4 regions of the Comamonas sp. NyZ500 genome follow, and region 1 is predicted to be linked to each of the others. Evidence: predicted binding sites of a transcription regulator. Region 1 holds the regulator's gene; each other region holds the start of a gene.
The links. Region 1 encodes FNR, which switches genes on or off when oxygen is low (the NO sensors DNR and NnrR bind a similar motif). Its sites were predicted from a motif close to TTGATNNNNATCAA; they were not measured.
Positions count from the first base shown of each region.

Region 2: the regulator FNR is predicted to act here: its motif matches at 2,570-2,583, upstream of cyoA (ubiquinol oxidase subunit II).
Region 3: the regulator FNR is predicted to act here: its motif matches at 5,906-5,919, upstream of JAO85_RS02315 (MBL fold metallo-hydrolase RNA specificity domain-containing protein).
Region 4: the regulator FNR is predicted to act here: its motif matches at 5,623-5,636, upstream of cydD (thiol reductant ABC exporter subunit CydD).

Region 1 covers NZ_JAEIJE010000001.1:250,853-258,091, reverse strand. The annotation lists gene JAO85_RS01185 (HD-GYP domain-containing protein) at 1-792, opposite strand, end outside; gene JAO85_RS01180 (sulfite exporter TauE/SafE family protein) at 903-1,616, opposite strand; gene hemN (oxygen-independent coproporphyrinogen III oxidase) at 1,620-3,002, opposite strand; gene fnr (fumarate/nitrate reduction transcriptional regulator Fnr) at 3,271-3,993, shown strand; gene JAO85_RS01165 (hypothetical protein) at 4,057-4,320, opposite strand; gene JAO85_RS01160 (FixH family protein) at 4,579-4,884, opposite strand; gene ccoG (cytochrome c oxidase accessory protein CcoG) at 5,011-6,453, opposite strand; gene ccoP (cytochrome-c oxidase, cbb3-type subunit III) at 6,536-7,239, opposite strand, start outside.
Region 2 covers NZ_JAEIJE010000001.1:555,496-562,734, forward strand. The annotation lists gene cyoB (cytochrome o ubiquinol oxidase subunit I) at 1-1,357, opposite strand, end outside; gene cyoA (ubiquinol oxidase subunit II) at 1,420-2,475, opposite strand; gene JAO85_RS02475 (MFS transporter) at 2,814-4,154, shown strand; gene JAO85_RS02480 (tripartite tricarboxylate transporter substrate binding protein) at 4,272-5,270, opposite strand; gene JAO85_RS02485 (LysR family transcriptional regulator) at 5,459-6,370, shown strand; gene JAO85_RS02490 (IclR family transcriptional regulator C-terminal domain-containing protein) at 6,516-7,239, opposite strand, start outside.
Region 3 covers NZ_JAEIJE010000001.1:514,299-521,537, reverse strand. The annotation lists gene selB (selenocysteine-specific translation elongation factor) at 1-1,148, shown strand, start outside; tRNA gene JAO85_RS02335 (tRNA-Sec) at 1,333-1,428, shown strand; gene JAO85_RS02330 (long-chain fatty acid--CoA ligase) at 1,446-3,134, opposite strand; gene JAO85_RS02325 (pyridoxamine 5'-phosphate oxidase) at 3,317-3,829, shown strand; gene JAO85_RS02320 (hypothetical protein) at 3,826-4,368, opposite strand; gene JAO85_RS02315 (MBL fold metallo-hydrolase RNA specificity domain-containing protein) at 4,422-5,822, opposite strand; gene JAO85_RS02310 (efflux transporter outer membrane subunit) at 6,020-7,239, opposite strand, start outside.
Region 4 covers NZ_JAEIJE010000019.1:1,153-8,391, reverse strand. The annotation lists gene cydB (cytochrome d ubiquinol oxidase subunit II) at 1-434, opposite strand, end outside; gene JAO85_RS21245 (cytochrome ubiquinol oxidase subunit I) at 448-2,037, opposite strand; gene JAO85_RS21240 (amino acid ABC transporter ATP-binding/permease protein) at 2,069-3,793, opposite strand; gene cydD (thiol reductant ABC exporter subunit CydD) at 3,790-5,520, opposite strand; gene JAO85_RS21230 (nitronate monooxygenase family protein) at 5,761-6,717, opposite strand; gene JAO85_RS21225 (ABC transporter substrate-binding protein) at 7,001-7,239, opposite strand, start outside.

The sequences.
Region 1 (7,239 bases):
GTCCATATCTTCGGCCAGCAAGCCAAGTGGAAAGCCTGACCCATCGGCCCATTCATGATGCTGGGCGATGGCCGTCGTGACGGAAGGAGGATAGCCCATGGATAGAGCCAATGCCACCGACTCTCCGACATGACGCGCATACACGGTCTCTCGCAGAGGCGTGCGGCCCGTGCCTTGATTCAGTGCATTGGCCGATGCGGAAATTTCAAGCCCCGGCTTGCCGATGTCATGCAACAGGGCTGCCGTGCCCAGATCCTTCAATACGTCATCGCACAGGCCCAGCGTCTTACCCAGCAGCAGGCCCAGCACGGAGACGTTGACACCATGAACGCCAAAGGTGGCGCCCCCCGTATCCGCGAGCAGATGCAAACTCAGATCACGAGCCTGCGCCAGTTTGACGACTTGCTGTGCAACCAGCATATCCGTCGTTGTCCTCGCCTTCTCGGGGTTGGCTGGCAACAAGGCCTGCACATCATCAAATACGGAAACCGCGCCCAGAAACCTGGACTGCACGCCCAAAATACTGTTGCGCCATGCATGCGCATCGTTCTCGGGGGGGGCAGGAGCGGGTTGAGGGTCTGCAGCCGGAGGCGCTGCCGCAGCTTCCAGATCACTTCTCGATAGATCGACCTGGACTGCCTTGAGCTTCAGGGTCCTGAGTGTCTGCAACTGCTCGTCATTGACAATCTTGAAGCTGCTGACGGGAAACGGATGGCGCAACCAGCCGGTCTCCAGATGGACATACATGCCGATACGCAGTTGTCCGATATCAATAGCAACGAAACGATTCACTTTGAGCGCTACACACAAGATAAGACATTATTCCGCAGTTCCATGACTGCTCAAGCATGACTAGGGTCTGTTGGGATGCAAACAGCATCAACAATCCCCTCTTGTGTGACTTATCGGCACCAAAGGCTGGGTTTGTAGACCAGGTCCATCCACAAAGCCCAACTCGCAACGCCAATCAGCATCAGACCTGCAACTCTGGTGCCCCACCTGGCCCGCAATGCATTGACATGCGACTGTCCCAGTTGCCACAGCCAGGGACCCGCCAGCAGCCACAGTGCACCACCAACAGCAAAGGCGGCCATGGACAAAGCACCTTGCCAGGCGCCGCCACTCAAGGCCGCCACCAACACCGCCGAATACAGCAAACCACAAGGCATCAGTGCCCAGGCAAAGCCTGCTGCCAGACTGCCGCCTGGCGCGGTGACCCAGGGCTGAACCCTGGCCCAGACGGAACGCCCCGCCCGCTCCAGCCAGGCTGGCTGCCGCGCCTGCACCACCATGGCCAGTCCCCAGGCCATGACCGCCACATGCATCAGCGTCCAAAGTCTCTGCAATGCCGTTGTCTGACTGGTCAGCCAGGCCAGACTTTCCATGGCCACGGCCGCGATCCCGCCCAGCAGGGCATAGGCAGCGATGCGCCCCAGATGAAACAGGCTGGTACGCAGCCATTGGCGTTTTTGCAGGCCGAGCACGACAACTGGCTGCCCGCCGCCGACAGGCTTCGCTGCTGTGACCACGCTGCAGGGGGCAGCGCACATCACAAGACAATGGGGCCCACCCACGAGCCCCATGATCAAAGCAGTCCAGACCAGCGAAAACAACATGCGCTAGATGATGCGCGAAAAGCGGGCGCGGTTCCGGTCGGCCTGCAAATATCGGTCAAACAGCATGGCTACTCCGCGCACAAAAAACCAGCCCAGGCCAGTGACCTTGAAGCCCTCGGCGGACAGCTCGACCAAGCCGTTGCGCTGCATCTCTGCCAGCGCATCCAGCTCCGCAGCGAAGTACTCGCGGAAATTGATAAGCCAGGCCTGCTCCATGGGCTCATACAGGACGGAACCCTGGCACATGATGGACATGATGACGGCTCTGCGCACCAGATCGTCACGTGAAAGCGCCAGTCCGCGCTGCACGGGCAGCATGCCGCCATCGACGGCATCGTAATACTCTTCAAGAGTCTTGACGTTCTGGCTGTAGGTCGCGCCCACCTTGCCGATAGCCGATACGCCCAGTGCAATCAGGTCGCAATCAGGCTGGGTGCTGTAGCCCTGAAAGTTGCGATGCAGGCGCCCCTGGCGCTTGGCAATGGCCAAAGAGTCGTCAGGCAGCGCAAAGTGGTCCATGCCTACATAGACATAGCCGCCATCCATGAATGCATCAATTGCGCCGGAGAGCATGTTCAGCTTGTCCTGTCCCATGGGCAGGTCTGCCGATTCGATGCGCCTTTGCGGCTTGAAGCGCTCGGGCAGATGCGCATAGGCATACAGTGCAATGCGATCGGGGCGCAGCTCATTGACCTGTGCCAGCGTGCGCGCGAAAGACTCGGGCGTCTGCCTGGGCAGCCCGTAGATCAGGTCCACATTGATGGAGACAAAGCCCAGGCGGCGCGCCTCGGCCACCAGCGCAAATACTTGCTCGGCGGGCTGCTCGCGGTGCACCGCTTTCTGCACCGCGGGATCAAAGTCCTGCACGCCAAAGCTCAGGCGATTGAACCCCATGTCCTTGAGAGCTCTCAGCCGCTCGTTGCTGACGGTGCGCGGATCGACCTCGATGGAGTACTCGCCCGCGGGATCCAGCTTGAAATGTTCACGCATCAAGACCATCAGCTGCTGCAACTCGGCATCGCTGAAAAAGGTCGGTGTGCCTCCGCCCAGATGCAGCTGGCTTACGAGCTGGCCTTTGCCGCAATGCTCGGTATGCATGGCCAGCTCGCGGCTCAAGTAGTCCAGATACTCGGCAGCCTTCTCATGATGCTTGGTCACGATCTTGTTGCAGGCGCAGTAATAGCAAAGCGACTCACAGAACGGCACATGCACATAAACGGACAGGGGCAAAGCGCGCGAGCCAGAATGCGTCTTGCGCTGCTTGAGTGCCAGTATGTAGTCGTCTGCACCAAAAGCCTCAACAAAACGGTCGGCTGTTGGGAACGATGTGTAGCGTGGGCCGGGGATATCAAAGCGGCTCAGCAACTCAGGCGTGACTGCGGTCATAACTGGGAGTTAGGGTGCGCCCACACTCTGTATAGAGCAGATTTCAATGGAAATCAGATCCTGAAAATCATGCCCAAAATAGGCAAAAGCGCATGTTTTTGAACGAATACAGGCAATGTGCCCCAAGGCAATCACCCTGTCCTTGATGAAAATCAAGAGACCTCAAGGCAAGTGCTGCGACAATTTGATCCATCTCATCTTCAACCACGAGGTCAATGACCAGCGCGACTCTCCACTCCGTGTCTGTCTGCGCCGTTGCAAAAAGCCCATGAATCTTCAGACCATCAAAGCATCCTGCTCCAACTGCAATCTGCGTGAACTGTGCATGCCCATGGGCCTGGACGATGAACAAATGGAGCGCATTGACGAGATTGTGGCCACGCGCCGCAAGGTCAAGCGCGGCGGGCTGCTGTTTCGCAATGGCGAAGAGTTCACCTCTCTGTATGCCATTCGAACCGGCTTCTTCAAGACCAGCGTGGCCACCGAAGACGGACGCGATCAGGTCACAGGCTTTCAGATGGCTGGCGAAATCATTGGTCTGGACGGCATCGTCAACGACCACCACACTTGTGATGCCGTGGCCCTGGAAGACGCCGAGGTTTGCGTCATGCCGTTTGACAAACTGGAGCAGCTCTCGCGCGAGGTCACTGCCCTGCAGAACCATGTGCACAAGGTCATGAGCCGCGAAATCGTGCGCGAGCATGGCGTGATGCTGCTGCTGGGCAGCATGCGTGCCGAAGAGCGCCTGGCGGCCTTTGTGTTGAACCTGGTCCAGCGCCTGTCGGCACGCGGCTTTTCCAAGTCGGAACTGGTGCTGCGCATGACGCGCGAAGAAATCGGCAGTTACCTGGGCCTCAAGCTCGAGACCGTGAGCCGCACTTTCTCCAAATTTGCAGAGGAAGGCATTGTGGAAGTCAAGCAGCGCCACCTGCGCATCCTGGATACCGAGGCGCTCAAACGAATCGTCAACAGCCAGCAATGCCAGAACTGAACCGAGTCGACAGACACTCTCAAGACAAAGCCCGCGGACAGCGGGCTTTTTTGTCTGCGCGAATTAATCGGGCAGAGGCTCGGAAACGATGCCGCCATTGAGATCGCTGACGGAGCGACCCAGCATCACCGTCATCGCACCTCCGATCAGGGTCACGACCCAGAAGGCAAAAAAAGCGACCGTATAGATGGCCTGGCGCGACCAGTCCAGGGGGGAGCCCAGCCAGTGCACATCCAGCGGGTCCACAAAAGCGAAAACCACCATCTCCATGATTGCCGCCGCCAGAAAGGCCGGCCAGACAATCCACATCCAGCGTCGAGCATCCATCCTGATTCTCCTTGGGCTGTGGGCTTGGTCATATTTTGCACAACAGTGGTGACCGTTCATGCAGGACTGCGGGCATGCACCGTGGCGGGAAACCCTGAACCACTCTCTTTTCAGTAGCATCCTGCGCCATCTGGATATCAAAAAACCATTTACTTCTATATCAACGTTAGGCGGAGCATACGCAACACGCTCTGATTTTGATATCGGGCAACAAAAAAGGCCGCAAAAGCGACCTTGGCGGAGCAAGCGCCGGAGCGCTCAGCGATCCAGCGGATGGTCCTTGGCTGGCGTGGCCGCATGATTGCGGCCGGTGACTGCTGGGGCCAGGCTTTTTTCACTTTCGCTCAGGCGCTGGTTGATTTCCATGCCATGGCGGTAGTAGTCAGGGTCAATCACGGGATCGGGCCTGCTCAGTGCGATGTATGCGGTGACAAAGCCGGCAATCACCACGATCACCGGGCCGGCGATGATGAGCCAGACATGGGCAAACTTCCACCAGGGCTTGCCGTCCTCGGGGTGGATGATCTTGGCCGTTTGCGAGACCTTGGCTTGTGCTGCCGACATGATGAAACCTCTTTCCAAAATTCTGACCACCCAGGCACACACGGCAGGGTGGCATAAATTGTTGCCGATTGGCGGTGCCCTTGTCCGGCCTCCGTGATGGCTCACGAAGACCGTCAAGACCTGGCATTAACGCGGCACCAGGAACACCGTCTTCTCGGAAATACGCCCTGCTCCGGCAGTCACTGCATCCACATTGAAGTGTACGGGGTGCGAGCCTGGAGTTGCTGAGCCATACGGAATCTGCAGCCGCACCGCAATGCCGCGCGTCTCTGCAGGGCCAACGCTCACTTCCTGCTCGGATGCGACTTCCAGATTCTCCAGGCCCACGGCGCTGATACGGTAGCGCTGCTCGGACTCGGTGGCGTTCATGATCTGCAGACGGTAGACGTTCTCCAGCTTGCCACCCGCCACGATGCGCGAAAGCGCAGCACGGTCGCGAATCACATCGACCTTGAGCGGCTCGCGCAGCACCAGACTGGCGATCATGGCGGCGCTGAGGGCCACCAGCACGGCCGAGTAGATCAGCACACGCGGGCGGAAAATGCGGCGAATCACCTGCACCTGCTTCCAGGCCTTGGCCACGGCATTCTGAGTGGTCAATCGGATCAGGCCACGCGGATACTCCATCTTGTCCATCACGGAGTTGCAGGCATCGATGCACAGACCGCAGCCGATGCATTCGTACTGCAACCCTTTGCGGATATCGATGCCCACGGGGCAGACCTGAACGCAAAGCTTGCAATCTATGCAGTCCCCCAGGCCCTGTGCCTTGTAGTCGACGTCTTTCTTGCGCGGGCCGCGAGCTTCACCACGTTCGGCGTCGTAGCTGACGATCATGGTGTCCTTGTCGAACATGGCACTCTGAAAGCGTGCATAGGGACACATGTACTTGCAGACCTGCTCGCGCATATAGCCGGCGTTGCCGTAGGTGGCGAAGCCGTAGAACGCCACCCAGAAAATCTGCCAACTGCCCTGGAAGGCCATCAACTCCACACCCAACTCACGGATGGGCACGAAGTAGCCGACAAAGGTGAAACCTGTCCAAAGAGACAGAGCGATCCAGAGAAACTGCTTGAGCGATTTTTTCCAGATCTTCTCCAAAGTCCAGCCGCTCTTGTCGATACGCATGCGGGCACTGCGATCGCCTTCGACCTTGCTTTCGATCCACATGAAGATCTCGGTGTAGACCGTCTGCGGACAGGAGAAGCCACACCACAGACGCCCGGCTACGGCGGTAAACAGGAACAGCCCCAGTGCGCTGATGATCAGCAGCCCCGTCAGATAGATGAAGTCCTGCGGGTACAGCACCAGTCCGAACAGATAGAAGCGCCGGGCCCCCAAATCGAACAGCACCATCTGGCGCTCGCCCCACTGCAGCCAGGGCAGGCCGTAGAAGACGATCTGGGTCAGAAACACCATGGCCCAGCGCCACCGTGAGAACACGCCGCTAATAGAGCGTGAGTACACTTTTTGCTCGGAAGCGAACATAGGCACCAACTCAGGCCCGCCCTCATGAGGCTCAGGCGTGATCGGTATGACTTTTCGGGGCTTCCCCTGATCGCACGGCATCGCAGTTCCTTAATATTTTTGTAATTACTGAAAATTGAAACGCGAAAAAGGCGGTGCCAGGGCACCGCCTTTTAAAAACGCATTACTTCTGGTTTTGCGTATTCGAAAGACTCCAGACATAGGAAGCCAGCACGGCAATTTGCGCCTCCGTCAACTTCTCTTTCTGGGCAGGCATCTCATTGTGCTTGCCGTTGTTGACGATGTTGACGATTGCCGCCTCACCCCAGCCATGCAGCCAGATGTCATCGGTCAGGTTAGGAGCTCCCAGCGCGGGGTTGCCCTTGCCGTCCATGCCGTGACAAGCCGCACAGGCCACGAATTTGGACTTGCCCTGCGAAGCCTTGACGGCATCGTGAGGGCTGCCCGACAGGCTCAGCACATAGTGCGCCACATTGCGCACATCCTCCGCCGAGCCCACGGCTGCCGCCATGGGCGGCATCATGCCGATACGGCCGTTGGTGATGGTCTCCCTGATCTTCTCGGGAGATCCGCCATGCAACCAGTCGCCGTCCGCCAGATTCGGGAAGGACTTGCTGCCGCGAGCGTCAGAGCCGTGGCATTGCGCACAGTTGTTCATGAACAGACGCTCGCCAATGGCCATGGCCTGAGGGTCCTTGGCCATTTCTTCGGTGGGCATGCTGGTGAACTTGGCATACAGAGGCTCCAGGTCCGCCTTGGCCTTGGCCATTTCCTTGTCGTAGGCGCCGGTCTGGCTCCAGTCCAGCTTGCCGCCGAAGCCGCCCAGACCTGGGTAGACCACAAGATAGCCCAGGCTGAAAACCACGG
Region 2 (7,239 bases), 300 kb from region 1:
CCTTGGGGAACCAGTAGTTGATGCCGGCAAACACGGCAAACACCACGCCGCCGATGATCACGTTGTGGAAGTGGGCGATCAGGAACAGCGAGTTGTGCAGCACGAAGTCTGCGGGAGGCACGGCCAGCAGCACGCCGGTCATGCCGCCGATGGCGAAGGTGACCATGAAGCCCACCGTCCACAGCATGGGCACCGAGAAGCGGATGCGGCCGCGGTACATGGTGAACAGCCAGTTGAAGATCTTCGCGCCCGTGGGGATGGAGATGATCATCGTGGTGATACCGAAGAAGGTATTCACGCTGGCACCCGAGCCCATGGTGAAGAAGTGGTGCAGCCACACCAGGTAGGACAGGATGGTGATACACACGGTGGCGTAAACCATCGAGGTGTAGCCGAACAGGCGCTTGCGGCTGAAGGTTGCCACGATTTCGGAGAACACGCCGAAGCAGGGCAGGATCAGGATGTAGACCTCGGGGTGGCCCCAGATCCAGATCAGGTTCACGTACAGCATGGGGTTGCCGCCCAGCTCGTTCGTGAAGAAGTTGGTGCCGACGTAGCGGTCCAGCGACATCAGCACCAGGGCTGCGGTCAGCACGGGGAAGGAGGCCACGATCAGGGCGTTGGTGCACAGGGCAGTCCAGGTGAAGACGGGCATCTTCATCAGGTTCATGCCGGGAGCGCGCATCTTGATGATGGTCACGATCAGGTTGATGCCTGACAAGGTCGTGCCCACACCGGCGACCTGCAGGCCCCAGATGTAGTAATCAAGACCCGTGCTGCCGCTCTGGTGCCCCAGATTGGACAGAGCCAGCCAGCCGGAGGTCGAGAACTCGCCCAGGAACAGGGAGATCATCACCAGCACGGCGCCGCCGGTGGTCATCCAGAAGCTGAAGTTGTTCAGGAACGGGAAGGACACGTCACGTGCGCCGATCTGCAGAGGAACCAGGTAGTTCATCAGGCCGGTCACGAAGGGCATCGCCACGAAGAAGATCATGATCACGCCGTGGGCCGTGAAGATCTGGTCGTAGTGGTGAGGAGGCAGGTAGCCCATGTTGTCGCCGAAGGCCATGGACTGCTGCAGACGCATCATCACGGCATCGGCAAAGCCGCGCAGGAACATGACCAGACCGAGGATCATGTACATGATGCCGATCTTCTTGTGGTCGATGGAGGTGATCCAGTCGTTCCACAGCGGAGCCCAGAGGCGGAACTTGGTGATGCCGCCGACCACGACGAGGCCGCCAAGCACCACGGCAATAAAGGTCATGAGCACGATGGGCTCATGCGTCATGGGAATCTGGTCCCATGTGATACGGCCCAACAGCCAGTGGGAGGCCGGGGTTGTTGTTTCAGACATGTTGAGTCTCTTTTGTCGTATTGGAGCGGCTGGGCGGTGAGCGCATCCGCACCGTGAACTACTTATTGCTGTGCGACAGCTCCGGAGGCGGCGACTTCGTCGAGCAGGGCGACAACGCGGTCAGCGTCTTTGGAAGTGCAGACATCCAGGGGCAGGGCCACGCTGGAGGTCTTGCTGTGGTGTGCAGGTGGCTTGCCGCCGGCGGCGTCGATGGCCATCATTTCGTTCATGCACATCTTGCCGTCTTCCACGCAGCGGTTGAGGACCTTGTGGTACAGGCCTTCGTCCACGCTGGCGAAGCGTTCAACGGGGTTGCGCTCGCTGGGCTTGGCCAGATCGATATAGGCGTCGCGTGTCAGAACCTTGCCTTCGGTCTTGGCCTTGGCAATCCACTGATCGAACTGCTCGTTTTCCAGGCCGTGGAACTTGAAGGTCATGCCCGCAAAACCAGCGCCGCTGTAATGAGAGGACTTGCCGCCATAGACACCGGGCTTGTTGATCACGGCGTTCAGCTCGGTCTGCATGCCGGGCATGGTGTAGATCATGCCGGCCAGATCAGGAACGTAGAACGCGTTCATGGTGTGGGTGGAGGTCAGCTTGAAGTGAATGGGGCGATCCACCGGGGCAGCCACTTCGTTGACGGTGGCAATGCCTTGTTCGGGGTAGAAGAACAGCCATTTCCAGTCCAGCGACACGACCTGGATCTCCAGAGGCTTGACGTTGGGGTCCAGAGCCTTGGTGGCGGAGATGCGGTCCAGGGGACGATAGGGGTCGAGCTTGTGGGTGCTGATCCAGGTAATGGCGCCCAAAGCGATGATGATGAGCAGGGGAACCGTCCAGATCACCAGCTCCAGCGCAGTGGAGTGGTGCCATTCGGGGTCGTACTTGGCTTCGGTGTTGGACTGGCGGTATTTCCAGGCAAACAGCAGCGTCAAAAAGATGACGGGGACGATGATGAGCAACATCAGCAAAGTGGCCGTAATGACCAGGTCGCCTTGCTGCTTGGCGACATCGCCAGCTGGGTTGAGGACGACGGCCTTGCTGCAACCGGCGAGGGTTGCGGTCAAAGCGGCCGCTGAGAGCCACGCGGGCCCACGGATTTCCTTGATTTTTAACATGCTTTGGGCGTGACAAAGTCGCGCTTAGGTGTAAACGCGGATTACTGGATCTCGGCAAATGTAATACCAAACAGGGGCTTGTCCATTGGACATTTTGTCCAAGGTCAACAGCTCGGGATTGGAAATGCGCTATGCGACAAGGGTTTAGCGGCTTTGGCGTGTGGACAAACTTTGAGCTGACAGGGCTTGAAATTGTCAAATCAGCCCTCAGAAACGGGGCCTGCACAGGGCTGGGCTGACAGTGTTCAGGGCAAAAACTCTATTGCAGCTGCACATGCTTGGGCGTAGAACGGAAAGCGTCCCCGGGACTGAAAAGTAAGACAAGGAGTTGTACCTTTATGACAAGCATGAACCCGTCCGTTGGTCTTACTCAGCAAGACTATGAGAACTCGGAAACCCTGGCCTATGCGGATACCGACGAGGATGTGACCCCCGGCGAGATTGCCGTGGGGGTGATCATCGGGCGCTCTTCCGAGTACTTCGACTTCTTTGTGTTCGGCATTGCCTGCGTGCTGGTGTTTCCGTCACTGCTGTTTCCCGATCTGTCCAAGCTCGATGGCACGCTGGCGGCATTTACCATTTTCTCGCTGGCCTTTGTGGCCCGTCCTGTCGGCACGGCGCTATCCATGGCCGTGCAGCGCCGCTGGGGGCGAGCCACCAAGCTCACTCTGGCCTTGTTGCTGCTGGGCGTCTGCACCGTGGGCATGACCTTCCTGCCCAGCTATGAAGTCGCTGGCATGAAAGCGGTCTGGGCGCTGGTGATCCTGCGCGTCGGGCAGGGCCTGGCTCTTGGCGGTACCTGGGACGGTCTGCCTTCGCTGCTGGCCATGTCGGCACCCAAGGACAAGCGCGGCTGGTATTCGATGATCGGGCAGTTGGGGGCTCCGCTGGGCTTCATCATTGCCGCAGCGCTGTTCGCCTATCTGTATTCGAGCCTGAGTGCCGACGATTTTCTCAGCTGGGGCTGGCGCTTCCCGTTCTGCGTTGCCTTTGCGATTAACGTGGTGGCCTTGTTTGCTCGTCTGCGCCTGGTTGTGGGCCAGTCCTATACACAGGCGCTGCAGGAGCGCGAACTGGAGCCTGTCAGCGTCACACGTTTGATGGCCAGCGAAGGCCGTAATGTGATGATCGGCGCATTCGCAGCGCTGGCCAGCTTTGCACTGTTCCATCTGGTCACCGTGTTCCCGCTGTCCTGGATCTCGATGTACTCGAATCAGTCGGTGACCGATGTATTGGTGGTGCAGATCATCGGCGCACTTCTGGCGGGGATGGCCATCATGCTCTCTGGCTGGCTGGCCGACCGTGTGGGCCGCCGCAATACGCTGGGCACCATGGCTTGTCTGATCGGCATCTTCAGCTTCCTGGCGCCCTGGCTGCTGGGCAGCGGTACGGTGGGAAACAATGTCTTCATCATTGTGGGCTTCATCCTTCTGGGGTTGTCCTACGGGCAGGCATCGGGTACCGTGACCTCCAACTTCTCACCTCATTTCCGCTACACCGGTGCAGCCTTGTCCACCGATATGGCATGGTTGATCGGTGCGGCGTTTGCGCCCCTGGTGGCCTTGGGTGTCTCGGCAAAGTTCGGACTGGTGGCTCTGGGTATCTATCTGCTGTCGGGCGCCTTGTGCACGCTGGCGGCCCTGGGCATCAACCGTGCCATCGAGGCGCGCGACCAATAAGAAGTCAGTGAACTTCCCTGCAAAACGCCCGGTGCTTGCATCGGGCGTTTTTCTTGATACCAGAGGACATGAAAAAGCCGCCTGCAAGAGGCGGCTTTTTATCGATTGGAAGACGGATCAGTCCAGAGCCAGACCGGCCTTCTTGATGACATCACCGAAACGCTTGCTCTCGGAGGCCATGAAGGCCTTGAACTCGGCAGGCGTGGGATTGAAGGATTCGTAGCCGAAGGCTGCGAACTTGTCCTTGACGTCCTGCCCTGTCAGTGCCTGGCGCACATCGGTGCGGATCTTTTCGATCACGGCGGGGGGTGTACCGGGACGCACGGCCAGGGCATTCCAGCCGATGGCAGTGAAGTCCTTGGGGCCGCCCGATTCGGACACCGTGGGCACGTTCTCGAAGCCGGCAATACGGCTGGGAGCTGCCACGGCCAGGAAGCGCAGCTTGCCGCCACGCACCAGCGGGCCTGCCGTGCCCAGGGAGCCCAGGGCAAAAGTCAGCTCGCCATTGGCAACGCCCTGGTACAGCTGGCTGGTTTCCTTGTAGATCACATGCTCCATCTTGGTGCCGGTCTGGTTTTCCAGCAGGGCCGAGCCCAGGTGAACAGGGTTGCCCACGGACCAGGAGCCGTAGTTCAGCTTGCCGGGGTGCGCCTTGGCATCGGCAATCAGGTCGCCGATGGTCTTGTAAGGGCTGTTGACGGGCACGCAGACAAAGAAGAAGTTGCGGAACAAGGGCATCAGGATTTCGAAGTCCTTGTTCAAGTCATAGGGCAGCTTCTTGAACAGGTGGGGGTAGGCGGCGATATGGACGTTGTCCAGCTGGATCATGTCCGTACCGTCGGTGGCGCCGCGCTTGAATTCATTGATGGCGATGAAGCCGTTGCCGCCGGGACGATTTTCCACCACCACGGGCTGACCCCAGGCGCGGCCCAGCTTGTCGGCCACCAGGCGCGACAGGCCATCGGGGCCACCGCCTACGGGGAAGGGGTTGATGATGCGCGAGGACTTGGTGGGCCACTTGTCGCTCTGGGCGAAAGAGGGGGCTGCCACGGCTGCGGCAATGGCGCCGAGTGCGAATGCAGCTTGGCGACGGCTCATATTGAGCTGATGGGTCATTTTGTCTCCCTGGAAGGATGTCGATGATGAATTGCGTGTGGACCACGCATTGTTGATATCGTCGGCTGTTATTTTTAGATATTCAGGCCCAGTTGATTACATTGTGTCACTTGGGGCATAAACACCTAGGTCTAGCTGAGGCTAGCAGCTATAGCAAAATAGCATAGCTTGTTTTGAAAGGTGTGAGCATGAATCTGCAGCAGATAGAGACCTTTGTTCGGGTGGCCGAAGTGGGGAGCTTCAGCAAGGCTGCGGTATTGCTGGACACCGCCCAGCCGGCGCTCAGCCGTCAGGTGCGGGCCCTTGAAACCGAGTTGCGCGAGACCTTGCTGATCCGCACCGGGCGCGGCGTGACGCTGACCGATGCGGGGCGCCGCCTGCTCGAGCATGGCCATGCCATCATGCAGCGCGTGGCCATGGCCAAGGAAGACCTGGGCAGTCAGCGCGACGAGCCCGTGGGGCGTATCACGGTCGGCTTGCCGCCGAGCCTGGCGCGGCGCCTGACCTTGCCCCTGATCGACGGCTTCAGCCGTGAGATGCCCAAGGCCAGGCTGGCGGTGGTCGAAGGTTTTTCGATGAATATCTCGGAGTGGCTGACCTCGGGGCGCATGGATCTGGGTCTGGTCTACACGCCGGAGCCACACCCGCAGATCGAGGTCTCGCCCGTGCTCGAAGAGCGCCTGTGCCTGATCGGCCCGGCCAGCACGCTGGCAGGGCGCACCAGCATTCCGTTCGAGCATCTGGCCGAGTTTCCGTTGATCATGCCCCAGCACGGGCAGATTTTCCGCAAGCTGATGGAGGCCCAGGCCACGTTGTCCCAGGTCAAGCTCAATGTGGTCTGGGAGGTTTCCAGCGTGCCCGCCATTCTGGATCTGGTGCGCGGCGGCTATGGCTATGCGGCGTTGACCGACAGCGCCATGCACAGTCATGCCACGGATGCATCGCTGGTGGAGGTGCCCATCAAGTCGCCGCATATCGTCAGCACCTTGTGCCTGGTGCAGCCCGCCAAAAAGAAGTCCACGCCGCTGATGCGCCGCACGGCCGAGCTGCTGCGCCGCCTCAGCATGCAGGTGTGCTCGGTGGAAAGCGGGCATATCTGAACGACTGGCCTGCTCCGGGGCATGGCCGCTGCTGGTTCATGCTCCTGTTAGGGGAGCTGGTTACGCTTGTTGGATAAGGATTTCAAACTTATTTGTACATGAAATCAATGAAGGGTAAGTGCAATAAGCTTTGATATTGATAGCGTCAAAGCTGGGGGCGCAAGGCTCTCGCGGCTTCCTGCAGCAGCGGCAGTATTTCCTGCTGCATGGTTTGCGGGCTCATGCGCTTGGCCGATGTCACCACATTCAGCGCTGCCACGGTGCGCCCGCGCATATTGCGTAGCGGCACGGCCACGGCCTGAATCGCCAGTTCATGCTCCTCAAGCGCCATGCAGTAGTCGAGGCGGCGCACCTCGTCGAGCAAGGTCTTCAGCGCCGCACCATCGGACACCGTGTGTGCCGTCAGCTTGGGCAGGTCATAGCTGGCCAGCCAGTCGTCGAGCTCCGAGCTTGAGAGCGAGGCCAGCAGCACCCGGCCCGTGGACGTGGCGTGCGCCGGCAGGCGCGTGCCCAGATGCAGTCCGTGGGCCATCAGGCGCTCGCCCTTCTCATGAACGGCGCTGCGCGCGACGATGACGACTTCGCGGCCCTCGCGCACCACGCAGGAGTAGGACAGTCCGGTCTGCGCTGCCAGTCTGTGCAGCACGGGTTGCACGATGCGCGGCAGCCGGGCCGAGGCCAGATAGCTGCCCGACAGGCGCAGCACCTTGGGAGCCAGCCAGAAATAGCTGCCGTCGGATTCCAGATAGCCGAGATAGGCCAGGGTGAGCAGATGGCGCCTGGCGGCAGCGCGCGTGATGCCTGCGCGCTCGGCCGCCATGGTGGCATTCAGGCGTTGGCGCTCGGTGTCGAAGCTTTCCAGTACGGCC
Region 3 (7,239 bases), 260 kb from region 1:
TGGACCAACGTCTGCTGCAGGCCACGGACCGCCTCGACATTCATCTGCACCTGCTCGGCGAAGCGCCCTTGCTGGCCCAGTGGACGCCCGTCCATGTGCACCTGGGCACCAAGCGCACCACGGGCCATGTAGCGCTGCTACAGGACGAGGCCATAGAGCCCGGCACCGAGGCCCGCGTGCAGTTGGTGCTCGATGCGCCGGTCTTCGCCCTGCCCGGCGACCGCCTGATTCTGCGCAACGCCCAGGCCAGCCGCACCATCGCCGGCGGTATGGTGCTCGACCCCTATGCCCCGAGCCGCAAGCGCCGCAGCGCAGAGCGCATGGCCTACCTCGACGCCATGGAGCAGCTAGTCGCCCGCAGCGACTTCAGACCGCTGATCGCACAGGCCCCGCACGGCATTGCGCGTTCGCAGCTGGTGCGTCTGAGCGGCCATGCCTTCCCCGAGGCCAGCCTTGCCGACACCATCCAGTTGCCCATCGCCGGCGGCGATGCCCTGGTGCTTGGCCTGCAGCGCTGGCAGCAGTTGCAGACCCAGCTCATCGACAGCCTGGCGCGCTTTCATGAAAAATCGCCCGACGAGCCCGGCGTCAACGCGGCCAGACTGAGGCGCATGGCCTTGCCCGGCCTGCAGCAAGGCAGCTACGACGCGCTCTATCAGGGCCTGGTCGATGCCCTGCTCAACAGCCAGTTGCTGGCCAGCACCGGCGCCTGGCTGCATTTGCCGCAGCACAGCGTGCAGCTGAGCAGCGCCGAGCAGACGCTGGCCGAAAAACTGCTGCCCGCCATTGCTGCAGGCCGCTATGACCCGCCCTGGGTGCGCGATCTGGCGCGCGACCATGCCGCTGGCGAAGAGCCGGTGCGCCAGCTGCTCAAAAAGCTTTCGCGCCAGGGCCAGCTGTTCCAGGTCGTCAAGGACTTGTTCTATGCACCGGTGCGCATGGATGAACTCGCCGCCCTGGTTGCCGACATCGCCAGCCAGCACGCCAGGGGAGAGGTGGAAGCCAGCGCATTCCGCGACGCCACTGGTCTGGGCCGCAAGCGCGCCATCCAGATTCTCGAATTCTTCGACCGCACCGGCTACACACGCCGCGTGCGCGACGCCCATCTGCTGCGCCCTGACGTACAGTGGAATAGCACGCCACGCTGAGCCTGCAAGGAAAACCAGCGGAAATCAGTCCAGGTTCCTTATCCCGCTTGGGCAACAAGCTATCAAATCAGGGTAGAGCCGGATATGCGGCCTTGACGTGCTGTTTGTCATCAGCTGCCGGATTGCTGGCTACAATCACCGTCTTATCTTCTACAAGAGTGGCAACTTCCACTCTTGACTCAAAGGAAGGCAATCGTGCCCGGTGGCGCGGCCGGGCTTCAAACCCGGTGGGGGGCGTCAGCCGCTCCCGGGTTGGTTCGACTCCAGCTGCTTTCCGCCACTCCCCCTCTTTGCATTTCAGACCGCGGCTTCCTGCTCCTGCAGCATTCGCCACATCACCTTGCCGCTGCCGCTCTTGGGCAAAGCCGTCACGAATTGCACCCGACGTGGGGCCTTGTAGACTGCCATATTGTCATGGCACCACTGGATGATCTGCTCTGCCGTCGTCGCCTCATGGCCGGCACGCAGCACCACCACGGCCTTGACGGTCTCGCCGCGATAGGCATCCTTGGCGGAGATCACGCAGGCCTCCTGAATCGCCGGATGGCGGAACATCAGCGACTCCACCTCGGCGGGCCATACCTTGAAGCCGCTGGCATTGATCATGCGCTTGAGCCGGTCGGTGATGAAAAAGTAGCCATCCTCATCCACGCGCCCCAGGTCCCCGGTGCGGAAAAAGCGTTTGCCATCGAGCTCCATAAAGCTCTGCTCGGTCGCCTCGGGGCGTTGCCAGTAGCCCTCGAACACCTCGGGGCCGTTGACCACGATCTCGCCCTGTTCGCCCTGGGCCACCTCTTCCAGCGTGTCGGGGCTGATCACGCGCGCATCGGTGCTCATGAAGGGGATGCCCAGACATTGCTGCTTGGGATGGTCGGGCGGATTGCTGTGCGAGGGTGCGGCGGTTTCGGTCAGGCCATAGCCCTCGCAAAAACGCAGCCCGTACTGTTCCAGCAGTCGCTGGGCCACGGCCTGGGGCATGGCGGCGCCGCCGCCGCCGATGTATTTGAGGCTGGACAGATCGAAGGACGCAAAGTTGGGACTGGCCAGCAGATCGATCACCATGGTCGGGATATTGGTCCAGCTGGTGACCTGATAGTGCGAGATCAGGCGCCCTGCCAGCTCACGCTCCCAGCGCGGCATGATGATCAGCGTCGCCCCCATGTAGATGGCACTGTGCAGCACGGAAACCATGCCTGTGATGTGAAACATGGGCACGACGGCGAGCACCACGTTCTCGCTGCTGCCCGTGCCCCACATCGCGCCGGAAACGGCGTTGTGGTTGATGCTGCGGTGCAGGTGCATGCAGCCCTTGGGCTGGCCCGTGGTGCCGCTGGTATAGGGCAGCAATGCCAGGTCGTCACGACCCGCGGTATGCGGCGGCGGCAGCTCGCTGCAGGCCAGTGCCTGCGTCCAGGCATGGACCTTGCCATGGCTCAGGCTTGCGGGTTCGCGCTCGCCGAGCAGCCAGTTGCGCCAGGCTTCGGGCGGTGCATCCGGCCCTTGCACATCGGCATCAAAACCGTCGGTGAATCGGGTGACCAGCAAGTGCTGCAATGCTTCGGACTGCGGCAAGGCATTGCTGGCCTTGGCCAGCTCCGGCGCCAGATCGGCCGTGGTAATGGCCACCTTGGCGCCCGAATCCGTGATGTAGTGCTTGAGCTCCTCCGCCGTATTCATGGGGTTGACCGGCACCACCACCGCATTGGCTCGAAAGATGGCGTAATGCGCCAGCACCAGTTGCGAGCTGTTTTGCATCAGCACGATGACGCGGTCGCCTTTTTGCACGCCCAGGCCATGCAGATAGGCGGCCATGCGCTCCGTTCCCTCGCAGAGTTGCCGATAGGTCGTGGTGCGTCCCAGAAACACCAGCGCGGCCTTGTCCGGATAACGCCTGGCATTGATAGCGAGGTTTTCCCAGACACTGGTTGCTGGGACGGTGATGGAATATGGCAGCCGATTGGGCCAAAACTTGTGGTGAGCGGGCATGAGTCAGGCAATCAGAAAAGCGTATACATAGTCCGGGTGGACTAATCAGTCCGCAAGACTAGGCCTGCAACCTCGGCCCGGCATCCGGGATGGCCCCAACAGTCGGTCACGCAGGTGACGCTCGACGCGGCCTGGCGCGGTTCAAGCTGGTCCGGCCCCGCGCTCTGGCTTACCATGCGCAAATGCCTCATGAATCACGCTTGCAGCAGTCGCTGCGCCAGCTACTCGCCAGTCAGCGTACTGCCGCCCTGGCCGTTCAGCCACAGGCCGGTTCATCAGCGCCCGGTTATCTCCCCGCCCCGGGCCTGTCGCTGGTGCCATGGGCCTGGAGTGGCGAATTCAGCTGTCTGATACTGCATGTCAGTGCGCTGGCTAGCCACACACAGGCCATGGAGCTGCATCCTGCCGTCAGTCTGCTGATGAGCAGGCCAGAGTCCGCTGGCGAAGCCGTGCATGCGCTGGAGCGCATCAGCATTCAGGGCGTGGCTTCCACTCCCCCACGCGACAGCGGCCTGTGGCAAGGCGCCCGTGCCAACTATCTGGCGCGCTTTCCCGAAGCCGAGCCCATGACGGCGCTGGGCGACTTTCGTTTTGTCTGCATCACGCCGCAAAGCGGCAGGCATGTCGCAGGCTTCGGCGCGGCGCGCGATGTGGACGAGCACGATCTGATAGCCGCACTCAACCCGGCTGCCTAGCCTTTGCTGGCTCGGCCCGGCCTGGTCCGGCCGGCTTGAGCCTTGAGCACATGCTCGGCAATCAGGCACATGCAGGCCAGAGGCTGGCCCTGCACCAGGGCCTGAACATGATCCTGCCAGATCTGACCCTGCTGCTCCACGCTTGCGTCCGGAAAGCACTGCAGCATCTGCTGCGGATCTGCACAAGCCTGATAGTGATAGGGATCGCGCCGCAGGCATGCCGCGCGCAGATGCAGGCCGAACGCCTCCCAGGTCACCGCCCTGCCTTGCAGGCGCTGCCACTGATGCAGCAGCTCATGGGCGAAGACGCCAGCCACCACAGGGTGGGCAAGCCGCAGCGGCTTATGCGGGTCCCGGTGCTCAAAAAAGCTGCGCGGCAGATAGATGCGCCCGCCGCCCAGGGACAGCGCGCGCCTGGTATCGCCCAGACGCCGCACATGCAGACGCATGCCGGGCAGCAGTTCATCCAGCGTAGTGCCGAAAAGCCGCTGCGCGAAACCGGCCTCGACCGGCATCAGGCTTCGCCGCCAGAACATCATGCAACAGGCCGTGCGCAAGACGGATTCAGCATCTCGGAGACTCCCGGCACGCTCTAGAACTCGAAGACCTGAGCCGGCTGCGGAACCTGCACCGTGAAATGCAGGCGCTCGTGCAGCAGCGTGGCCAGGGCCAGGGAGGCATGCGACTCGCCATGCACCACAAAGGTCTGCTGCGGCGGGCGGGTAAAAGCGGCCGCCCAGTCCAGCAAGGCTTGCTGGTCTGCATGGGCCGAAAAGCCGCCCAGGGTATGGATGCCGGCACGGACCTCGACGTCATCTCCAAACAGGCGCACCTGCCTGGCACCGTCGACCAGCCTGCGGCCCAGCGAACCTTCAGCCTGAAAGCCGCAGATCACCACCGCACACTCGGGCCTGGGCAGATTGTTCTTCAGATGATGCAGCACCCGTCCCGCATCGCACATGCCGCTGGCCGAGATGATGACCGCGCCGCTCTTGATGCGGTTGAGCTTGATGGAGTCCTCCACATCGCTGATGAAGTGAATGTGCGGCGACTCCTTGAGTCTCCTGACGCTGCCCAGCAACTGCCTGGCCTCCTCGTCGAACACGCCGAAGTGCCGCAGCGTGATATCGGTGGCCGCCACCGCCATCGGCGAATCCACAAATATCTCTACCGGCGGCAGGCGCTGCTGCTGGATCAGCTGCAGAAAGTGATAGAGCAGCTCCTGCGTGCGCCCCACGGCGAATGCCGGGATGACCACATTGCCATGAGGAACCGTGCGCGTGACCACATCGACCAGCTCTTCCAGGGTATCGCCCGTGCTCTTGTGCTGCCGGTCGCCATAGGTGGACTCGATGAGCAGCAGATCGGCCTCCAGGATCGGCGTGGGATCGCGCAGAATCACCCGCCCCGGCTGGCCCAGATCGCCGCTGGCCACCAGCTTGCGCGTGCCGCCATGGCCATCTGCCAGCCATAGCTCCGCAATGGCCGAGCCCAGAATATGCCCGGCATCCTGAAAACGTACCGTCACCGCAGGATGGGGTTCGAAGCTGTGGCCATAAGGCACGGCCTGGACCTGCTCCAGCGTGCTCGCCACATGGGCCAGCGAATACAGAGGAACCGTCGGCTCACGCTCGTGCCCCCGGCCTTCACGCCGGCGCCGCGCCGCCCGTTCGGCATCCATCATCTGGATATGGGCGCTGTCCTTGAGCAAGACCTCGAGCAAGTCCTTGGTGGCCAGCGTGGCATAGATAGGGCCCTTGAAGCCCTGGGCCACGAGCTTGGGCAGCAGGCCGCTGTGATCGATGTGCGCATGGGTCAGAACGACGAAATCCAGACCTGCGGCATCAAAGGCAAAGGCTTGCTGGTTGTGCTCGTCAGCCTCGCGGCCGCCCTGAGCCATGCCGCAGTCGATCAGAAATCGGCAGCCATGCGCCTCAACCAGGAAACAGGACCCCGTGACCGACTGCGCCGCACCGTGAAAAGTGATGTTCATGAAGCATCCATTGACGATCCACATGGACCGTCAATGAATCTAGCACCACTGGCGCCTGCGTTTCCAGAGCCTCAAGTCTTGCCTTGATGCCCATCAAACCGCTGAGCCTGTCCGGGCGCCGCAAGCACCGGCTGGCTGTGCAGCAGGAGTCACCAGCCGGCAAATCGGCCGCCAGGGCGGACGGGACTGCTCTCGCCTCAGCTGCTTGCCGCCACAGGCTCTCCGCTGTCCCAGCCGCCGCCCAGCGCACGGATCAGCGCCACCGTGGCCGTGTACTGCGCGGTACGCACCTGCAAAGCCTGACGCCGGTTGCGCAGCTCGTTGCGGCGCGCATCGAGCAGCTCCAGCTGGCTCACCAGACCGTTGCGATAGCGCACGTCCGAGAGGTGCGTGGCACGCTCCGAGGATTGCACGGCCTGCCCCAGCACATGGGCCTGGCCCGAGAGCAGGCGCAAGGCACTGAGCTGATCCTCGACCTCCCTAAAGGCCGCGAGCACCTGACCGCGCTGGGCGGCCACTGCAGCCTCCAGGCGCGCACGGGCGCCCTCTTCCTGCGCGGCGCGCTGGCCGCCGTCGAAGATGGGCAGGGACAGCAAAGCGCCTATGCCCCAGGAGCGCGCCGACCACTTGAACAGATCGCCAAGCTCCGGCGAGGCATAGCCTCCATTGCCCGTGAGCGTGATGGCCGGAAACCATGCGGCCTGGGCCACGCCCACGCGCGCCTGGGCCGCCAGCACCGATGCCTGGGCCGCCGACACATCGGGGCGGCGCGCCAGCACCGTCGCGGGCACGCCTGCCGGAATCACGGGCAGCGCTGCCAGCACCGGCTGCGCGGCCAGCGTGAAGCCAGTGGCGACATCGCCGACCAGCACGGCCAGCGCATGCGTGAGGGCCGCCTGCTGGCGCTCCAGCGCCAGCGTCTCGGCCTCGGTGGCCGAAACCTCGGTCTGCATGCGCGCCACGTCCAGCTCGGCCGCATCGCCGGCACGGAAGCGCTTCTCGATCAGCATCAGCGTCTCGCGATAGGCCGCCAGACTCTGCTCGACCAGCTGGCGCTCGGTCTGCAGCGAACGCAGCTGCAGATAAGTCTGCGCCACATCGGCCTGCACCATCAGGCGCGTGCTCTGCAGCAGGGCTTCGCGTGCATTGGCATCCTCGCGCGCTGCTTCGCTGGCCCGCGACAGCCTGCCGAACAGATCCGCTTCGTAGGAGAGGTTCAGGCCGGCCGTGACCAGGGTGGCGGGCTGCAGGCCGTTCGCGGTGTTCAGTCCGGCCTGGCGCACAGCGCCGCCCGAGGCCCCGATCTGCGGCTGCCGCTGCGCATCGGCCGAGCGCAGCAGCGCGCGGGCTTCGGCCAAACGTGCCGCAGCAGTCTGCACATCGGTATTGGCTTCACCCGCACGCTCCACGAGAGCGC
Region 4 (7,239 bases), on a different contig from region 1:
TTGCCCACTGCCACGCCGAACAGCAGCGCTGGCACCAGACCCGTGATGCACAGCACCCAGTCCCAGCGATTGCGCCAGGCCGCATCCTCATGCTTGCTGCGGAACTTGAACGCCACGGGGCGCAGGATCAGCGGCACCAGCACGGCAAACATGGCCAGGTAAAAGCCCGAAAAGGACACGGCGTAAAGCTGGGGCCAGGCCGCAAAGATGGCGCCGCCACCCAGAATCAGCCACACCTGATTGCCTTCCCACACGGGGCCGACGGAGTTGATGGCCGTGCGGCGCTCGACATCGGTCTTGGCCGTGGCGCGCAGCAGGCCCATGGCGCCGAGGTCAAAGCCGTCGGTGACGGCAAAGCCCACCAGCAGCACGCCGAGCAGCAGCCACCAGATGAGGCGCAGCACGTCATATGAAATCAGTTCATGCAAGATCATTTGGTTGCTCCTCTCAGCTTTGGCCGCGTGCCAGCTTCTTGATCATTGGTTCGTAGAGGCTGAGGTGAGGTTCGCTCTCATGCTCGGGGCCCTTCTTGATGGCCTTGACCATCAGCTTGAGCTCGATAACCAGCAGCACGGTGTAGATCAGCACGAAGCCGGCAATGGTCAGCAACAGCGTCTTCGCGCCCAGATTGGAAACCGCCATGGCCGTGGGCAGCACGCCTTCGATGATCCAGGGCTGACGACCCAGCTCGGCCACCACCCAGCCACATTCGGCGGCGATCCAGGGCAGCGGAATCGAGAACACGGCAACCTTGAGCAGCCAGGGATAGGCCTCAAGCCTGTGGCGGGCAGCCAGCCAGAAGAAGGTGCCGGTCAGCACGATGAAGAACATGCCCAAGGCCACCATGATGCGGAAGGTCCAGAACAGTGGACCGACCGGCGGCACTGTATCCATTGCCGCCTGGTGGATCTGTGCTTCGGTCGCCTTGCGTGGGTCATCCACATAGCGCATCAGCAGCAGGGCGTAACCCAGATTGGCACCATTGTTCTCAAAGCGCAGACGTGCCTCGGCGGGAATCTCGGCATCGGTCCTGGCCTTGCGAATGGTCTGCAGCGCGTCATAGGCGTCGATACCGTTGCGGATATTGCCCTCCGCACTCTTGACCAATTCGTTGATGCCGGGAATTTGGGTGTCCAGCGAACGCGTACCGATCAGGCCCATGACCCATGGGATGTGCACGGCAAAGTGGGTCTCGCGCGCCTCGCGGTCGGGGAAACCAAAGGCCGTGAAGGAAGCCGGTGCGGGCTCGGTCTCCCACATGGCTTCGATCGACGCCAGTTTCATCTTCTGGTGTTCGGATGACAGATAGCCGGACTCGTCACCCAGCACCACCACCGACAGCGAAGCAGCCAGACCAAAGGATGCGGCCACCGTCATCGAGCGCTTGGCCAGATGGATGTGACGACCCTTGAGCAGATACCAGGCCGAAATACCCAGCACGAACAGCGAGGCCATGACATAACCCGCCGACACCGTGTGCACAAACTTGGCCTGCGCCACGGGATTGGTGAGCACGGCAAAGAAGTCATTCACTTCCATGCGCATGGTCTGGGGGTTGAAAGTAGCACCCACGGGGTTCTGCATCCAGCCATTGGCGACCAGAATCCATAGCGCCGAGAAGTTGGTGCCTATGGCCATCAGGCAGGTGACGATCAGGTGCTTGACCTTGGAGAGGCGATCCCAGCCAAAGAAGAACAGGCCGACAAAGGTCGCCTCCATGAAGAAGGCCATCAAACCCTCGATCGCCAGCGGTGCACCAAAGATGTCGCCCACATAGTGGCTGTAGTAGCTCCAGTTCATGCCGAACTGGAACTCCATCACCACGCCGGTGGCCACACCCATGGCGAAGTTGATGCCGAACAGCACGCCCCAGAACTTGGTCATGTCGCGCCAGATGGCTCGTCCGGTCATCACATACACCGTTTCCATGATGGCAACGAGTATGGACAGGCCCAGTGTCAGCGGCACAAACAGAAAGTGGTAGAGCGCCGTTATCGCAAACTGCAGTCGCGATAAATCGACGATATCGAGGTCCATGGTCAGGTCCTTTCTCTCGGTACTTCAAAAATCAATCGGAAAAACATATGGACTGCGGTGCAACAGCACCCAGCGCATCGGGTCGCAGCCTTGCCATCAGCTGCTCAAACTCTGGGGTGCCGCGCAGGGCCTGCGCTCTCACCTGTCCTGCCTGCAGATACACAATGCGATCGGCGAGGCTCGCCTCACGCTGCCAATGCGTGGCAAAAATCAGCGTTCGCGCGCCGCTCTCAGCCGCCTGCACCAACCGCTTCAGCACATCGGCAGCAGTGACGGCATCCAGTCCCTCGGTCACCTCATCAAGCAGCCAGCAGCGGTCTGGGCTCAGCAGCAGTCTGGCCAGTGCCAGCCGGCGCGACTGGCCTCCGGACAGACCCAGGCCGCCTTCACCCAGCATGGTGTCCAGCCCCTGTGGCAGGGCCATGACGTCGCTTCTGAGACCTGCAGCCTGCAGGACGCCCCACAGCTGCTCATCGTCGGCCTTGGCATCGGCAAGACTCAGGTTGTTGCGCAGGCTGTCCTGAAAAAGCTCGGTTCTCTGTGTCATCCAGCTGCAGCCGCGGGCCTGAACCACGCCTTCGTCCGGCTGCAGCTCACCCGCCATCAAATGCAGCAAGCTGGTCTTGCCTGCGCCGCTGCTGCCAATCAGCGCCACGCGCTCGCCTTGGCGCACGCTCAGGTCTATCGGACCCAATTGACGCAGTCGGACAGACTGCAGGCTGACGGCCAGCTTCTGCACAGGCGGCTGCGGACTCTCTGCCGCTTCGGCCTTGGCCGCCAGCGGTGGAGCCAGCCTGCGCAGCGCCAGCCAGGTACGCCCGGCCTGCTCTGCCCCTCTGCGCAGAGCTGCAAACGGCTCCATTGCCGACAGTGCCAGCAAAATACCCAGCGCAGCAACCGGCGCGTTGATGCGGCCCTGCTCCATCAACCAGGCCATCAACAGCACGGATGCGCTCAAGGTAAAGGCCGACGCCGCACCATAAGCCTGGGCGGCAGCCGCTTCGGATTGATAAAGCCGCTCATCGGCCAGGGCGCAGCGCGCATCGCTATGCAGCACTTGCTGCACCTGGGCAGGCAACTGGCCTGCCATCAGCAGCTCGGTCTGGCCTGCAACCAGATCCACGGTTTGGGCACGCATGGCCTCCAGTGCCATGGCACGGCGTACGGCAGCCTTGCGGCTGCGCAAACCATGCCACAGGGCGATGCCCCAGCCAGTCAGCAGCAGCCACGCCAGGGTCAACAGGCCCAGCCACCAGCGCATGAATCCGTAGGCCAGAGCCGCCAGCAAGGCCGCGCCCAGCGCCGCTACGGCGGGCACCAGCAGGCGCAGATAAAGATTGTCCAGGGCATCCACATCGGAGGTCAGACGCTGCAACAGCCTTGCCGGGCGCTGCAGCAGCAGGCGGGCGGCCTGCGGGCGAGCCCAGCTCAGGAACAGTCTCTGGCGCAAAGCGGCCAGCACGGCCAGCGTGGCATCATGGGTCACCAGGCGCTCGGCATAGCGGGCACCGGTACGGCCCACGGCCAGCAAGCGAATGCCGGCCGACGGCATGAACACATCGAACACCAGGGCCGTGGCAGGCACCAGCCCGGCCAGTGCCGTGGCCGTGATGAACCAGCCCGACAAGCCCAGCAATGCCATGCCCATCAGCACCGTAAGCGCTGCCAGGGCTGCACCTCCCAGCCAGAGATTGCGCGGCGCCATCTGGCCCAGCAGCTTCAGCATCTCGCGCATTGAAATGGTTTGCATCTTCATGGCTGCGACTCCCGCGCCGGTCGCGGCAGCGGCAACTCGATCACGCGATCCATGGCAGCGGCCAGCTGTGCATCGTGGGTGGCGACCAGCATGGTGCGCCCCCTGGCCAGATGGCGCAGAGACTGCGTGATCTGGGCTGCTGTCTCGGGATCGAGATGAGCAGTAGGTTCATCGACCAGCAGCAGTCCGGCCTGTGTCTGCGCGGCCATACGTGCCAGAGCCAAACGTACCACCTCGCCACCGGAAAGGCCTGCGCCGCCCTCACCCAGGCTTGCGCCGGGGCGATGCGCCAGGGCCTCATCAAGTGCCGCCAGCTGCGTAGCTTCGGCAATCTGTTCAGGTCCTACAGAACGTCGCCCCAGCGCAATATTGCGCGCGGCCGAGCCTGCAAAGACATGGGGCAACTGCCCCAGCCAGGCCATGCGCCGGCGCAGCTGGGTAGCACTGCCGGCATCAAGCGTTTGCCGGTCGACTTCGATACGGCCTTGCTGTACCGGCAAAAGGCCGGCAATCTGCGCCAGCAGCACGGACTTTCCGCTGCCGCTGGGACTCCACAGCGCCACATGCTCGCCAGCCTGTATGTGCAAAGACAGCGGCGCGAGGCTGGAGTCACTGCCTGGCACCTGAACCTTGAGTTCCGAAACGCTTACGGACACAGGCTGGCCAGGCCATGACTGCTCATCGACCGGAGATGCTTCAGCGGCATGCTGCGCACCGACAACCTGCATGGACTGCGCCTGCATGCTCTGCAAGGTCTGCAGTGCGGCCTCGCCCGCAGCTCTGTCATGCCAGACGGCCGAGAGATCGCGCAAAGGCTCGAAAAATGCCGGCGCCAGCAGCAGCACAAACATGGCCTGGCCCAGACCGAGCTTGTCGCCCCAGGCGCCGAAATTCAGCGTGCCCAGCAGGTGAAAACCTATATAGACGGCCACCATGGCCACGCCCAGTGCCGAGAAAAGCTCCAGCACCGCAGAAGACAGAAAGGCAATGCGCAGCACGCGCATGGTGCGGGTGCGCAGGTCTTCGGCATGGTCACGCAGCCGCTGGCCCGTCAGCTCCACGGCATGCAGAGCACGCAGCGTGCTCAGGCCGCGCAGGCGGTCCAGCAAGAAAGCGTTCATATGACCGAGCTGCAGCATCTGCTCTTCGCTGGCCGCCTTGGCACGCCAGCCCACGATCGCCATGAAAAGCGGAATCAGCGGCGCGGCAACCATCAAAATCAGAGCAGCGACCCATGACTGCAAGGCCACGGCAGCCAAAATCACCAAGGGCAGCAAACGCACACGCCACATCGCGCTCTGGTAACGCGCCAGCCACGGAACAATGGCCTCGGCCTGCTCGGCCATGGCACTGGCGGCCTGGCCGGAAGCTGGACGGCTCTTGTCCAGCGGCGATGTCTGAGCCAGCGACTGCGCCACCCGGGCGCGCAAGCTGCTGAGCTGCGCACGCGCTGCACGGTTGGCCAGCATGCCGCCATGGCCTTCTGCCCAGGCTCGCAGCAAGCCCAGCAACAACACGCCAGCAGCCATGGGCCAGACGGCCGCCATGCCCTGACCGTTGGCCATGAGTTGCACAGCCCTGGCCAGCAAGGCTGCCTGCGGCAGCCATATCAGCCCGGCAAACACCTGCCACACAGCTCCCGCGCTGGGGCGACGGATGACGCTCGCCAACTTGGCATGTGCTGTATCGACCTGGTTGTCGGTGGAGGAAGAAGGGGTGTGCTGCATTTCTCAATTTTCAGTATTTACTGAAATTAACGGAATACTACTCTTCTTTTGACAATCATCATGACTTGATATGCAAAAGCCAATTGCAGGACCAGGCCTACATTGATACGCATCAACTCCGAAGCAATTTAACAAGGGTTAACCCTTGAGCAAGTCGTGCTTGAGCAACATCAAGCGAGCAAGCCGCCCATAAAAAACGGCGTCCGAAGACGCCGTTGGCACAGAAGATAGTGAACTGCCTCAGGCAACCAGCAGGCTTGCCTTGGCTTCGGCGTACTCACGCTTGAGGCGAGCCACCAGCTCCGCCGTGGACTGCACCTTGTCAATGGCACCGATACCCTGGCCACAGCCCCAGATATCTTTCCAGGCCTTTTGCGCACCGCCGCCAAAATTCATCTTGCTGGGGTCGGATTCGGGCAGGTTTTCCGGATCCAGACCGGCCGCACGAATCGAAGGTGCCAGATAGTTGCCATGCACGCCTGTGAACAGATTGCTGTAGACCACGTCGTCGGAGCTGCCCTCGACGATCGCCTGCTTGTAGGCTTCTACGGCGCGCGCCTCGTCGGTGGCAATGAAGGCCGATCCGATATAGGCAAAGTCCGCACCCATGGCCTGGGCCGCGAGAACCGCCCCCCCCGTGGCAATCGAGCCGGACAGCGCCAGAGGGCCGTCAAACCATTGGCGAATTTCCTGCACCAGGGCAAATGGACTCTTCACACCCGCATGGCCGCCAGCACCGGCTGCCACGGCGATCAGGCCATCGGCACCTTTTTCAATGGCCTTGCGAGCAAACTTGTTGTTGATGATGTCGTGCAGCACCACACCGCCCCAGCCATGCACGGCCTGATTCACATCTTCACGCGCGCCCAGGCTGGTGATGATGATGGGCACCTTGTACTTGGCGCAGACCTGCATGTCGTGCTCGAGACGGTCATTGCTCTTGTGCACGATCTGATTGATGGCGAATGGTGCCGAAGGGCGATCGGGATGGGCCTTGTCCCAGGCCGCCAGAGTCTCGGTGATCTCTGCCAGCCAGTCCTCCAGCTGCTCGGCCGGGCGGGCATTGAGAGAAGGCATGGAGCCGACGATACCGGCCTTGCACTGCTCGATGACAAGCTTGGGATTGCTGATGATGAAAAGCGGCGAGCCGATGACAGGCAGAGCCAGCTTTTTGAGGGCGGGTGGCAGCTTGGACATATGTTGTCTCCTTCTTCGTTTTATAAATAAAAAGGGCTGTAGCGTTTGTTCCAGATACGCAGGCAGCTCTTATTTCAGAAGCAGTTCGAAGGACGGCTCACTGTTTGCACCCCTGTGCCGACGGTGAAGCCGTCCGACTGGCCTTTGGCCAGTTTCGCCTGCCATCGCGCCACTCCCTGTCCCCAGGGCAACAGTTTTTGCCTTCTCTGTGCACGGAGGATCATCGTGATGGGCGCGGCCGCAAAAAAGGCCTGAGCGCGGTGCTGCGTCAGGCCTTGGTTTCTTACTGCGTCACACGCCCGGCGGCATTGACGATGGACAGGTCCACATATTTGGATCCCACTTGACCGGGCTTGAAGTTCACCCAGTAGCCACCCAGGTCATAAGACTCCAGTCCGCGCAAGGCGGCACTCATTTTTTCCGGCGTCACCGGCTGGCTGCGACGCATGGCCTCCACGATGACTTTGGCATTCACAAAGCCTTCCATCATCGCAAAGCTCACCGGAACGTCCAGGGACTTGC